Linked DNA regions of Sediminicoccus rosea. Each later gene encodes a partner of the first gene's protein in a complex. Links are inferred from orthologs where the notes say so. Each region holds a gene or a part of one and is shown on either strand. Other genes may lie near its edges.

Region 1 (5,424 bases):
CGCGACCTCTTCGAGGATGAGGCGCTGGCCGTGCTCACGGCCTATGGCATCCCCACCCTCACGCCGCGCCGCGCCGCGACGCCGACCGAGGCGGCGGTGGCGGCGGTGGCGCTCGGCCCGCCCGTGGCGCTCAAGATCCGCGCCTTGCTGCGCCACAAGAGCGAGGTGGGCGGCGTGGTGCTGAACCTGCGCAACTTCGACAGCGTGCGCGCCGCCGGGGAGCAGATGGAGGAGGAGGTGCGCCGCCGCGCGCCCGAGGCCACGCTCAGCGGCTTCCTGGTGCAGCCCATGGCGCGGCGCGGCGGCATGGAACTGCGCCTGAGGATTGGCGAGGACGCGATGTTCGGCCCCTGGATCGGCTTCGGCCAGGGCGGCACCACGGCCGACATCGCGGCCGACGAGGCGCTGGACCTGCCGCCGCTCAACCTGCCGCTGGCGCATGGGCTGATCGCGCGCACGCGGCTCTCGCGCCTGCTGCCGGGCTTCCGCGACCGGCCCGCGGTGAACGAGCCGGCGATTGCGGATGCGCTGGTGCGGATCAGCCAGCTCCAGGTGGATTTCCCGGAGATCATGGCGCTTGGCGCCAACCCGATCTTCGCCGATGCCTCGGGCGTGGTGGCGGCCGATGCCTCGCTGCGCCTGCGGCCCGAGGGTGCGAGCGCACTCTTCGCCATACCGCCCTATCCGGTGGAGTGGGTGGCGCCCTTCACCGGCCGCGATGGCAGCGTCTTCGAGGTGCGTCCCATCCGGCCCGAGGATGCGGCGGCGCAGGGCGCCTTCTTCCTGGAGTTGCCGCCGGAGGATGTGCGCTTCCGCTTCTTCTCCAGCATGAAGGAATTGCCGCCCGCCATGCTCGCCCGCCTCACGCAGATCGACTACGGGCGGGAGATGGCCTTCATCGCGATGCGCGACGGGCGGAACTACGGCACGGCGCGCATCATCCGCGAAGGCACGGGCAGCAGTGCCGAATTCGCGGTGGTGGTGAGCCCGGCGGCCAAGGGCACCGGCCTCGCGCGGCATCTGATGGAGCGCGCCATCGAATGGGCGCGGCATGAGGGTGTGACCGAGATCGTGGGCCATGTCCTGGCGGACAACGCGCCCATGCTGGCCTTCGTCCGGAAGCTCGGCTTCATCCTCAGCCGCAGCCCTGAGGATTTCGACATCATGCTGGCGAAGATGGCGCTGTGATTCCGCCTTGATTTCGGCGTGCTGCCGCCATGCGGCGGCGCTTTCCTGCGGTCAGCGACAGATGCAACCCCGTCGCTCCCGGAGGCCATCATGGCCAGGCTTTCCTTCCAGCGCAGCGCCCGCGCCCTGGGCGTGCTTTCTCTCCTCATCGGCCTCGCGGCCTGCGTCGCGCCGCATCCGCGCTACCATGGCGGCGGGTATGGCCGGGGCTACGCGTATCAGCAGCCGGTCTATCGCGGCGGGTACGGGCACCATTACGGCCCGCCGCGCCGCTGGCACTGATCAGCCGGGCTTGCGCCCGCGCCTGGCCTTCGGCACGACGACGGGCGCATGCCGCGCGAGGATGGGCTGCAGGAAGCGGCCCGTGTGGCTCTCCGGATTGGCGGCGATCTCCTCCGGCGTGCCGGAGGCGACGATCCGCCCGCCGCCCTCGCCGCCCTCAGGCCCGAGGTCGAGCACCCAGTCTGCGGTCTTGATGACCTCCAGGTTGTGCTCGATCACCACCACCGTGTTGCCCGTGTTCACCAGCGCGTGCAGCACATCGAGCAGCTTGCGGACATCCTCGAAATGCAGGCCGGTGGTGGGCTCGTCCAGGATGTAGAGGGTGCGGCCGGTGGCGCGGCGGCTGAGTTCCTTGGCGAGCTTGATGCGCTGCGCCTCGCCGCCCGAAAGCGTCGTCGCCTGCTGGCCGAGGTGGATGTAGCCGAGGCCCACCTCCTCCAGCATGCGCAGCTTCTCGTGGATGCTGGGCACGGCGGCGAAGAACTCGCGCCCCTCGGTCACCGTCATGTCCAGCACATCGGCGATGGACTTGCCGCGGAACTTCACTTCCAGCGTCTCGCGGTTGTAGCGCTTGCCCTTGCAGGTGTCGCAGGTGACGTAGACGTCGGGCAGGAAGTGCATCTCGATCTTGATGACGCCGTCGCCCTGGCACGCCTCGCAGCGGCCGCCCTTCACGTTGAAGCTGAAGCGGCCGGGCTTGTAGCCGCGGCCGCGGCTTTCCGGCAGCTCGGCGAACCAGTCGCGGATCGGGGCGAAGAGGCCGGTATAGGTTGCGGGGTTGGAGCGCGGCGTGCGGCCGATGGGCGACTGGTCGATGTCGATGACCTTGTCGATCAGCTCGATCCCCTCGATACGCTGGTGGGGGGCCGGCACGACGGAGGCGCCCATGAGCTTGCGGCTGAGGCCGTTGAACAGCGTCTCGATCACGAGCGTCGATTTGCCGCCGCCGGAGACGCCGGCGATGGCGGTGAAGGTGCCGAGCGGGAACTCCGCTGTCACATCCTTCAGGTTGTTGCCGGTGGCGCCGACGACGCGGAGCATGCGCTTCCTGTCGATCGCGCGGCGCTGCGCCGGCATCGGGATCTCGCGGCGGCCGGCGAGATAGGCGCCGGTCAGGCTGTTCGTGTCGGCCGCCACCTGTTCCGGCGTGCCCTGGCTGACGATGGTGCCGCCCGCCTTGCCGGCGCCCGGGCCGATATCCACGAGGTAGTCGGCGGTGCGGATCGCATCCTCGTCATGCTCGACGACGATGACGGAATTGCCGAGGTCCCGCAGGCGACGCAGCGTGCCGAGCAGGCGCTCATTGTCGCGCTGGTGCAGGCCGATGCTGGGCTCATCCAGCACATAGAGCACGCCGGTCAGGCCGGAGCCGATCTGCGAGGCGAGGCGGATGCGCTGGCTCTCGCCGCCGGATAGCGTGGCCGAGGAGCGCGAGAGCGAGAGGTAGTCGAGGCCGACATCGTTCAGGAACTGCAGCCGGTCCTCGATCTCGCGCAGGATGCGCCGCGCGATGTCCTGGCGCTGCGGCGTGAGCGTTTCCATCACCCCCGCGAACCAATCCTTCGCGCGGCGGATGGAGAGGGCCGAGGCCTCGCCGATGTGGCAGCCCGCGACCTTCACGGCCAGGGATTGCGGCTTCAGGCGATGGCCACCGCAGGCGTGGCAGGGCTTGTCCGCCTGATAGCGCGCCATGTCCTCGCGCACCCATGGGTTGTCGCTCTCGCGGAAGCGGCGCTCGAGATTCCGGATCACGCCCTCGAAGGGCTTCTGCACCTCATAGGCGCGCAGCCCGTCCTTGTAGCGCAGCGTCACCGCCTCGCCGCCCGTGCCATGCAGGATGGCGTGCTGCGCGGCCTCGGGGAGGTCTTCCCAGGCGGTCTCCATGCCGATCTTGAGATGCTTGGCGAGGCTCACCAGCGTCTGGTCGTAATAGGGGCTGCTGGCATTGCCGGCCCAGGGGACGATGGCGCCCTCCTTCAGGCTCAGCGCCGGGTTGGGGATGACCAGAGCGGGGTCGAAGAAGCTTTCGGTGCCCAGGCCGTCGCAGGTGGGGCAGGCGCCCTGGGGGGAGTTGAAGCTGAAGAGGCGGGGCTCGATCTCCTCGATGGAGAAGCCGGAGACGGGGCAGGCGAATTTCTGGCTGAACACGGTGCGCTCGCCGCCATCGGCATTCTCGGCATAGGCGATGCCGTCGGCCAGGGCCAAGGCGGTCTCGAAGCTGTCGGCCAGGCGCTGGGCCAGGCCGTCACGCACCACAACGCGGTCCACCACCACCTCGATGTCGTGCTTCAGCTTCTTGTCGAGCTTGGGGGCCTCGCTGATCAAGGTGAGGGTGCCGTTGATCTTTACGCGCTCGAAGCCGCGACGCTGGTATTCGGCGAGCTCCTTCCGGTACTCGCCCTTCTTGCCGCGGATGACGGGCGCCAGGATCAGCAGCCGCGTGCCCTCGGGCATGGCCATCACGCGGTCCACCATCTGCGAGACGGTCTGAGCCTCGATCGGCAGGCCGGTGGCGGGGCTGTAGGGCACGCCGACGCGCGCCCAGAGCAGGCGCATGTAGTCATGGATCTCGGTCACCGTGCCGACGGTGGAGCGCGGGTTGTGGCTGGTGGTCTTCTGCTCGATGGAGATGGCGGGCGAGAGGCCCTCGATGCTGTCCACATCGGGCTTCTGCATGAGCTGGAGGAATTGCCGCGCATAGGCGCTGAGCGATTCGACGTAGCGGCGCTGGCCCTCGGCGTAGATGGTGTCGAAGGCCAGGGATGACTTGCCGGAGCCGGAAAGGCCGGTCAGCACCACGAGCTTGCCGCGCGGCAGGTCGAGATCCACCGATTTCAGATTGTGCTGCCGGGCGCCGCGGATGCGGATCAGGTCGGTCTTGTTCTCAGACAGGGGCGCCTGGGCAGGGGGATGCGCGTCGCGCGGCATGGGGGGCACTCCAGGCAGAATGTTCGCATTGTGTTCACGGTGCTTTTGCACCAGAATAGGGGCGGGTGCCAAGCCTTGGCGCGGGGCTGGCCCGGCCAATCCGGAAAAGCTAGGTTCCGGAACCAAATTGCAAGGAGTCGCAGCGCATGGCCGGTGTGAACAAGGTGATCATCCTGGGCCGCCTCGGCAAGGACCCGGAGGTGCGCAACTTCCAGAATGGCGGCAAGGTCGTGAATCTGCGGATCGCGACCAGCGAGCGCTACAAGGACCGCGAGGGCAACCAGCAGGAGCGGACCGAGTGGCATGCCGTCGCCATCTTCAACGAGAAGCTCGGCGAGATCGCCGAGCGCTATCTGAAGAAGGGCAGCGAGGTCTACATCGAGGGCCAGCTGGAGACCCGGAAGTGGCAGGACGCCTCGGGCCAGGACAAGTACACGACCGAGATCGTCCTGCGGCAGTATCGCGGCGAGCTGGCGCTGGTTGGCGGCCGTTCCTCGGGTGGTGGCGGCGAGATGGCCGAGGAGGGCGGGTATTCGGGCCGCAGCGGCGGCGGCGGGTATTCGGGTGGTGGGGAGCGCAGCTCGGCCCCGGCCCGCGGCGGCGCGCCGCGCTCGGGCGGCTGGGATGCGGGGAAGAAGCCGGATATGGATGACGATATTCCGTTCTGAGCGTTGCGAGGGGCTTTGCCCCCCGCACCCCCAGCAGGAGGCGAGCCTCCTGCACCACCATCTGTCGAAGGTGCAGGAAACTGAGTTTCCTGCCGGGGTCCAGGGGCAGAGCCCCTGGGTGTCCAACCAACCAGGACCAGCCATTTGAGCGACGAAATCCCCAAGCCCATGGACGTGGCCCCCATCGCCCTCGAAGAGGAGATGCGCCGCTCCTATCTCGACTACGCGATGTCCGTCATCGTCAGCCGCGCGCTGCCCGATGTGCGGGACGGGCTGAAGCCGGTGCACCGGCGCATCCTCTACGCCATGCACGAGGCGGGCTACACGGCCGACAAGCCGCACCGCAAATCGGCCCGCG
Region 2 (6,013 bases), 250 kb from region 1 along the record:
CCGCGCCAGGATTTCCGTCGGTGCCATGATCGCAGCCTGGGCCCCGGCCTCGACGGCCTGGAGCATGGCGAGCACCGCGACCAGCGTCTTGCCCGAGCCGACATCGCCCTGCAGCAGGCGCAGCATGCGGCGCGGGGCGGCGAGGTCGCGGGAGATTTCGGCCAGTGCCTGGGCCTGGTCGGGCGTCGGCTCGTGGCCGAAGGCGGCCAGCGCCTGGGCGCGCAGGCTCCCATCGCCGGCCAGTGCGCGGCCCGGCGCCTCGCGGTTGCGCCGGCGCAGCAGGGCCAGCGCCAATTGCCCGGCCAGCGCCTCGTCATAGGCGAGCCGCTCCCAGGGCTTCGCATCGGGGCGCGCTTCGGGGGCGTGCAGGGCGCGGAGCGCGGCGGCGAAGCCGGGCCAGGCCTCGCGCGCGAGCAGGGGGGCGTCCTGCCATTCGGGCAGCTCGGGCAGGCGTTTCAGGGCGGCCATGACGGCCGGCGCCACATGGGCGCGCTTCAGCCCCTCGGTGAGCGGCCAGATCGCCTCCAGCGCGGGGAAGCCCTCCTCGCTGGCCGCGACATCGGGGCTGATGCAGGACCAGCCATCGCCCTCGGGCCGGATGCGGCCGGAGATCCAGCGGGGCTCGCCACGCGGCAGCAGTTTCTCGATCCAGCCGAGGTTGGATTGCATGAAGCGGAGGGTCACCTCCTCCGCCGTGCGGACCTCGACATAGCGGCGGCGGGTGGCGCGGCTCATCGCGCTGCGAGTCGCGATGGGGGTCACACGCAGCACGGCATCGCTCTCGGGCTGCGCTTCCGCGGGATGGCTGATGCGCATCCGGCTCGCGATCCGGTCGGGCAGGTGAAACAGAAGGTCCAGGATGCGCGGGCCCCCGCAGGCCTTGGCGATGAGCGCAGCGCGCTTCGGCCCGACGCCCGGCAGGGTTTCGAGGGAATCAAGCAGGCTCTGGAGGCTGACACTCTGGCTCACACGGGCCTATATGCCACCCGTGACGAGTCCTGACGAAACCCCCGAACTCCCCCACCGCCAGCGCCGCCTGCTCTTCCGGGCCCTGCATCGCGGCACCAAGGAATGCGACCTGATGCTGGGCGGCTTCGTCCGCCGGCATATCGCCGCGCTGACGCCGGCCGAGCTGGATGAGCTGGAAGCCATCATGGAATTGCCGGATGTGGACTTGGCCGACTGGTTTTCCGGCCGCCGCCCCGCACCGCCGGAGGTGCGCGGGCCGCTCTTCGACCGCATCGCGGCCGAGAGCGCGGCGCCCGGCGCGGGCATGCCGGATCATTTGAAATGACGCTGAAGGTCTACGGCGCCCCCGAGGGCTATGACGCCCTGCTGCTGCGCCAGCGCCGCGCCGAGACCCAGGCGCCGGTCCTGCATGTCTGCCGCGACGATGCCCGCATGGCCCGCATGGCCGATGCGCTGGCCTTCTTCATGCCCGAGGCCGAGGTCCTGCGCCTGCCGGCCTGGGACTGCCTGCCCTATGACCGCGTCTCGCCCAATCCGGAGCTGGTCGCCGAGCGCGTCGCCACCTTGGCCGAACTCACGGCGCCGCCGGCGCGGCCGCGCATCGTGCTGACCACGGTGAATGCGCTGGTGCAGCGCGTGCCCCCGCGCAGTGCCTTCGCCAATTCCGCGCTGCTGCTCCGCAAGGGCGGGCGCGCCAGCATCGAGCAGATCACCGCCTTCCTGGAGACCAACGGCTACAACCGCACCGGCACCGTCATGGAGCCCGGCGAATACGCGGTGCGCGGCGGCATCCTGGACCTCTTCCCCTCGGGCGAGGCCGACCCGCTGCGCCTCGACCTCTTCGGCGACGAGCTCGAGAGCATCCGTCGCCTCGACACCGGCACCCAGCGCAGCGGCGCGGCGGTGGACCGGCTGACCCTGCGCCCGGTGGGGGAGGTCTTCCTCGACCCGGCCTCCATCGAGCGCTTCCGGACCGGCTATCGTGACCTCTTCGGCAACGCTGCGGCCGAGGACCCGCTTTATGTCTCGGTCAGCGCCGGGCGGCGGCATCCGGGCATGGAGCATTGGGCCGGCCTCTTCCACGCCGAGATGGAGACGCTGCTGGACTACCTGCCCGGTGCCTCGGTCAGCCTGGACGCCCAGGCCGAGGAGGCGCTGACGGCGCGGCTGGAGATGATCCAGGACCACTACGAGGCCCGCCGCATCCCGGCCCGGCTCGGCGAGGGCGAGGTGCCCTATCGCCCCGCGCCGCCCGGCCGCCTCTACCTCGACCGCGCCGGCTGGGACGCCATGCTGGCCCGGGGGCAGGAGCTGCATTTCTCGCCCTTCCACAAGCCAGACGGCGCGGATGGCTTCGATGCGGGCGGCCGGGCCGGGCGCCTCTTCACCGAGATCCGGCAGGCGGGGGAGAACCTGTTTTCCGCCTATGCCGCCCATGCCGAGACTGAGCGCGGCCGCGGCCGGCAGCCCATGCTCGCCGCCTGGACCCGCGGCTCGCGCGAGCGGCTGGTGACGCTGCTGCGCGAGAACCGCGTCGCGGCGGAGCCGGTGGACGACTACTACGCCTTCCAGCGCCTTTCGCCCGGCACCATCGGCGTGGGCATCCTGGGGCTGGAGCGCGGCTTCACCGCCGAACAGCTCTCCATCACCGCCGAGCAGGACCTGCTGGGCGAGCGCATCGCCCGCCCCGCGCGCCGCAAGAAGCGCGCCGACCAGTTCATCGCGGATGCCACGCAGATCGAGGTTGGAGATCTGCTGGTGCATCAGGATCACGGCATCGGGCGCTATGACGGGCTGGCCACCATCGAGGTGAGCGGCGCGCCGCATGACTGCCTGCGGATGATCTATGACGGCAATGACAAGCTCTTTGTCCCCGTCGAGAACATCGAAATCCTCAGCCGCTTCGGCAGCGAGACGGCCGGCGTCGCGCTGGACAAGCTGGGCGGCGCCTCCTGGCAGGCGCGCAAGTCTAAGGCGAAGCAGCGCATCGCCGACATGGCGGGCGCCCTGATCCGCATCGCCGCCGAACGCCAGACGCGCGAGGCGCCGATGATGGCCCCGCCCGAAGGCGCCTGGGACGAATTCTGCGCCCGCTTCCCCTATGTGGAGACGGACGATCAGGCCCGCGCCATCGCCGATGTGCTGGAGGACCTCGCCTCCGGCCGCCCGATGGACCGTCTGATCTGCGGCGATGTCGGCTTCGGCAAGACGGAGGTGGCGCTGCGCGCGGCCTTCACCGTCGCCATGTCCGGCTCGCAGGTCGCCGTCGTCGTGCCCACCACCCTGCTGGCGCGCCAGCACCACCGCATCTTCACCGCGCGCTTCGCGGGCCTGCCGATCAAGGTCGCGCAGCTCTCGCGCATGGTGACGGCGAAGGAGGCCGCCCAGGTCAAGGCGGCGCTGGCGGCGGGCGAGGTGGACATCGTCGTCGGCACCCACGCGCTGCTGGGCAAGACGATCAGCTTCGACAATCTCGGCCTCGTCATCGTGGATGAAGAGCAGCATTTCGGCGTGAAGCACAAGGAAAGGCTGAAGGAACTCGAGGCCGGCGTGCATGTGCTGACGCTGACCGCGACCCCCATCCCGCGCACCTTGCAGCTGGCGCTGTCCGGCGTGCGCGAGATGAGCGTGATCGCGACACCGCCGGTGGACCGCCTCGCGGTGCGCACCTTCATCATGCCCTGGGACAGCCTCGTCCTGCGCGAGGCGGTGCAGCGCGAGCGCTTCCGCGGCGGGCAGGTCTTCGTTGTCGTGCCCCGCATCGAGGACATGGCGAAGATGTATGAGCGCCTGGCCGAAGTGGCGCCCGAGGCGCGCGTGGTGCAGGCGCATGGAAGGCTTGCGCCGACCGAGCTCGAGCAGGTGATGACCGAGTTCGGTGACGGCAAATACGACATCCTGCTCGCCACCAATATCGTGGAATCCGGCCTCGACATGCCGGCGGTGAACACGCTGATCATCCACCGCGCCGACATGTTCGGCCTGGGCCAGCTCTACCAGCTGCGCGGGCGCGTCGGGCGCGGCAAGCAGCGCGGCTATGCCTACCTGACCTGGCCGCCGCATCACCGCCTCAGCCCCACCTCGCAGAAGCGGCTCGAGGTGATGCAGACGCTGGACAATCTCGGCGCCGGCTTCACGCTGGCGAGCCACGACCTCGACATCCGCGGCGCCGGCAACCTGCTGGGCGAGGAGCAGTCCGGCCAGATCCGCGAGGTCGGCATCGAGCTCTACCAGGAGATGCTGGAGGAAGCCGTGGCCGATCTCCGCGCCGGCTCCAAGCGCGCGCGCGAGGCGGAGGGCAAGTTCACGCCGCAGATCAATCTCGGCCTGCCGGTGCTGATCCCCGAGAACTACGTGCAGGAGCTGCCCGTGCGCCTCGGCCTCTATCGCCGCATCGGCGGGCTCGAGACCGAGGCCGAGGTCGAGGCGATGGCCGCGGAATTCGCCGACCGCTTCGGCCCCATCCCGCCCGAGGTGGAGAACCTGCTGCAGGTGGTCAGCCTCAAGCTCGCCTGCCGTGCGGCCGGCGTCGAGAAGGTGGATGCGGGGCCCAAGGGCGTCGTCATCGCCTTCCACAAGAACCGCTTCGCCAATCCGGCCGGGTTGGTAGCCTGGGTTTCGGGCCAGAAGGGCCTGGTCTCGCTGCGGCCGGACCACAAGCTCGCCTTGCTGCGGGAACTGCCTTTCGATGCGCGGGTGAAGGCGGCGCGCGGGCTGGTTGCCAACCTCGTGCGCGTGGTGGAGCAGGCGAAGGCGGCGTGAGCCGCCCTCAGGCGGCGGGTAAACTGATCGTGAAGGCCGTGCCGCCCGGCACGTTCTCGGCGGCCAGCCTGCCGCCCATGTCCTGGATGATGCCGTAGCTGATCGAGAGGCCGAGGCCGGTGCCCTGGCCCTCGGGCTTGGTCGTGAAGAAGGGCTCGAAGATGCGCGGCAGGATGTCGGCCGGGATGCCGCCCGCCGCGTCGCGCACCTCCAGCCGGACCTCACCGCCCGCCCGCCAGGCGCGCAGCCGGATCATCCGCTCCCCGCCGCCCTCGGGCGACTGCGCATGATAGGCGTCGCAGGCATTCGCGATGAGGTTCATCAGCACCTGCTCCAGCGGGATGGCGATGCCGAGCACCGGGGGCAGTTCCGCCTCCACCTCCTGCGTCACCCGCACGGCCGAGAGCGTCAGCTTGCTGTTGAGCATCTCCAGCGCGTCATGGATCACCTGCCGGAGTTGGAGGGGCGCCGCCGGCAGGTTCTCCGCGCGCCCAAAGATCCGCATGTGGTCGATCAGATTCGCCATGCGGGCCGTCTGGCCGATGATCTTCTCGAGCCGGTCCCGCATGGGTGCCAGGGCCGGATCGTTGCCGTCGAGCTGCAGCAGCATGATGTCCGCCGCCATGCTGATGGTGGCGAGCGGCTGGTTCAGCTCATGCGCCATGCCTGTCGTCACCTCGCCCAGCTGGGCGAGCTTGGCCGAATGGGCCAGCTGCTCGGCCAGCTGCTTCTCACGCGTGATGTCGGTCCAGATGCTCATCAGCTCGGGCACGCCGGCGGGCGTCACCTGGCCGCGCTGGATTCCGCGGATCCAGAGCCAGCGCCCGTCCTTGTGGCGGAAGCGGAACTCCGTCGTGGATTCCGGTTGTCCGATCGTGGCGTCCGGCAGGGCCATGATGCGGTCGCAGTCGTCCGGATGCGCATGGGCCTGGAACCAGCCGAGCTGCGTTGCCTCCGCCGGCGTGAAGCCGGTGAGCGCCTCCAGCTGCGCCGAGGCATAGCGGCGGAACCAGCGGCCATCGGGCTGGCGTTCGAAGCGGAACAGCACGCCCGGCAGGCGGGCCAGCATCGCATCCCGTTCGGCCAGCGCCTCCGCGCGGGCGATCTCAGCCTCGCGCTCCAGGGTCACGTCGCGCTGGACGGAGACCCAATGGGTGAACCAGCCCTCGCTGTCGGCCACGGGCGAGATGCGAAGGTCGGACCAGAAGCTGCTGCCATCCTTGCGGTAGTTCAGCACCGCCTGGCGGACCGGCTTCCAGGCCTCCAACGCGTTGCGGATGTT

The links.
Region 2: the proteins of uvrA (region 1) and mfd are in contact, whole or in part, in a crystal structure (PDB 4DFC), measured with the Escherichia coli proteins. The link is inferred for Sediminicoccus rosea from one-to-one orthologs.

Annotation. Positions count from the first base shown.
Region 1 is NZ_CP137852.1:4,039,705-4,045,128, reverse strand. The notes cover bases 1,271-4,720. They hold uvrA (excinuclease ABC subunit UvrA), read right to left. Parts: upstream 4,399-4,720; coding sequence 1,471-4,398; downstream 1,271-1,470. Other genes in these bases: ssb (single-stranded DNA-binding protein), read left to right, coding at 4,545-4,720; R9Z33_RS19450 (hypothetical protein), read left to right, coding at 1,279-1,470. Also shown: R9Z33_RS19455 (bifunctional acetate--CoA ligase family protein/GNAT family N-acetyltransferase), read left to right, coding at 1-1,188; more of ssb, read left to right, coding at 4,721-5,066; gyrA (DNA gyrase subunit A), read left to right, coding at 5,235-5,424. UniProt on the Escherichia coli protein: The UvrABC repair system catalyzes the recognition and processing of DNA lesions. UvrA is an ATPase and a DNA-binding protein. A damage recognition complex composed of 2 UvrA and 2 UvrB subunits scans DNA for abnormalities.
Region 2 is NZ_CP137852.1:3,788,378-3,794,390, reverse strand. What follows is about bases 893-4,931. They hold mfd (transcription-repair coupling factor), read left to right. Parts: upstream 893-1,290; coding sequence 1,291-4,731; downstream 4,732-4,931. Other genes in these bases: R9Z33_RS18090 (PAS domain-containing sensor histidine kinase), read right to left, coding at 4,739-4,931; R9Z33_RS18100 (FAD assembly factor SdhE), read left to right, coding at 989-1,294; recG (ATP-dependent DNA helicase RecG), read right to left, coding at 893-969. Outside these bases: more of recG, read right to left, coding at 1-892; more of R9Z33_RS18090, read right to left, coding at 4,932-6,013. UniProt on the Escherichia coli protein: Couples transcription and DNA repair by recognizing RNA polymerase (RNAP) stalled at DNA lesions. Mediates ATP-dependent release of RNAP and its truncated transcript from the DNA, and recruitment of nucleotide excision repair machinery to the damaged site.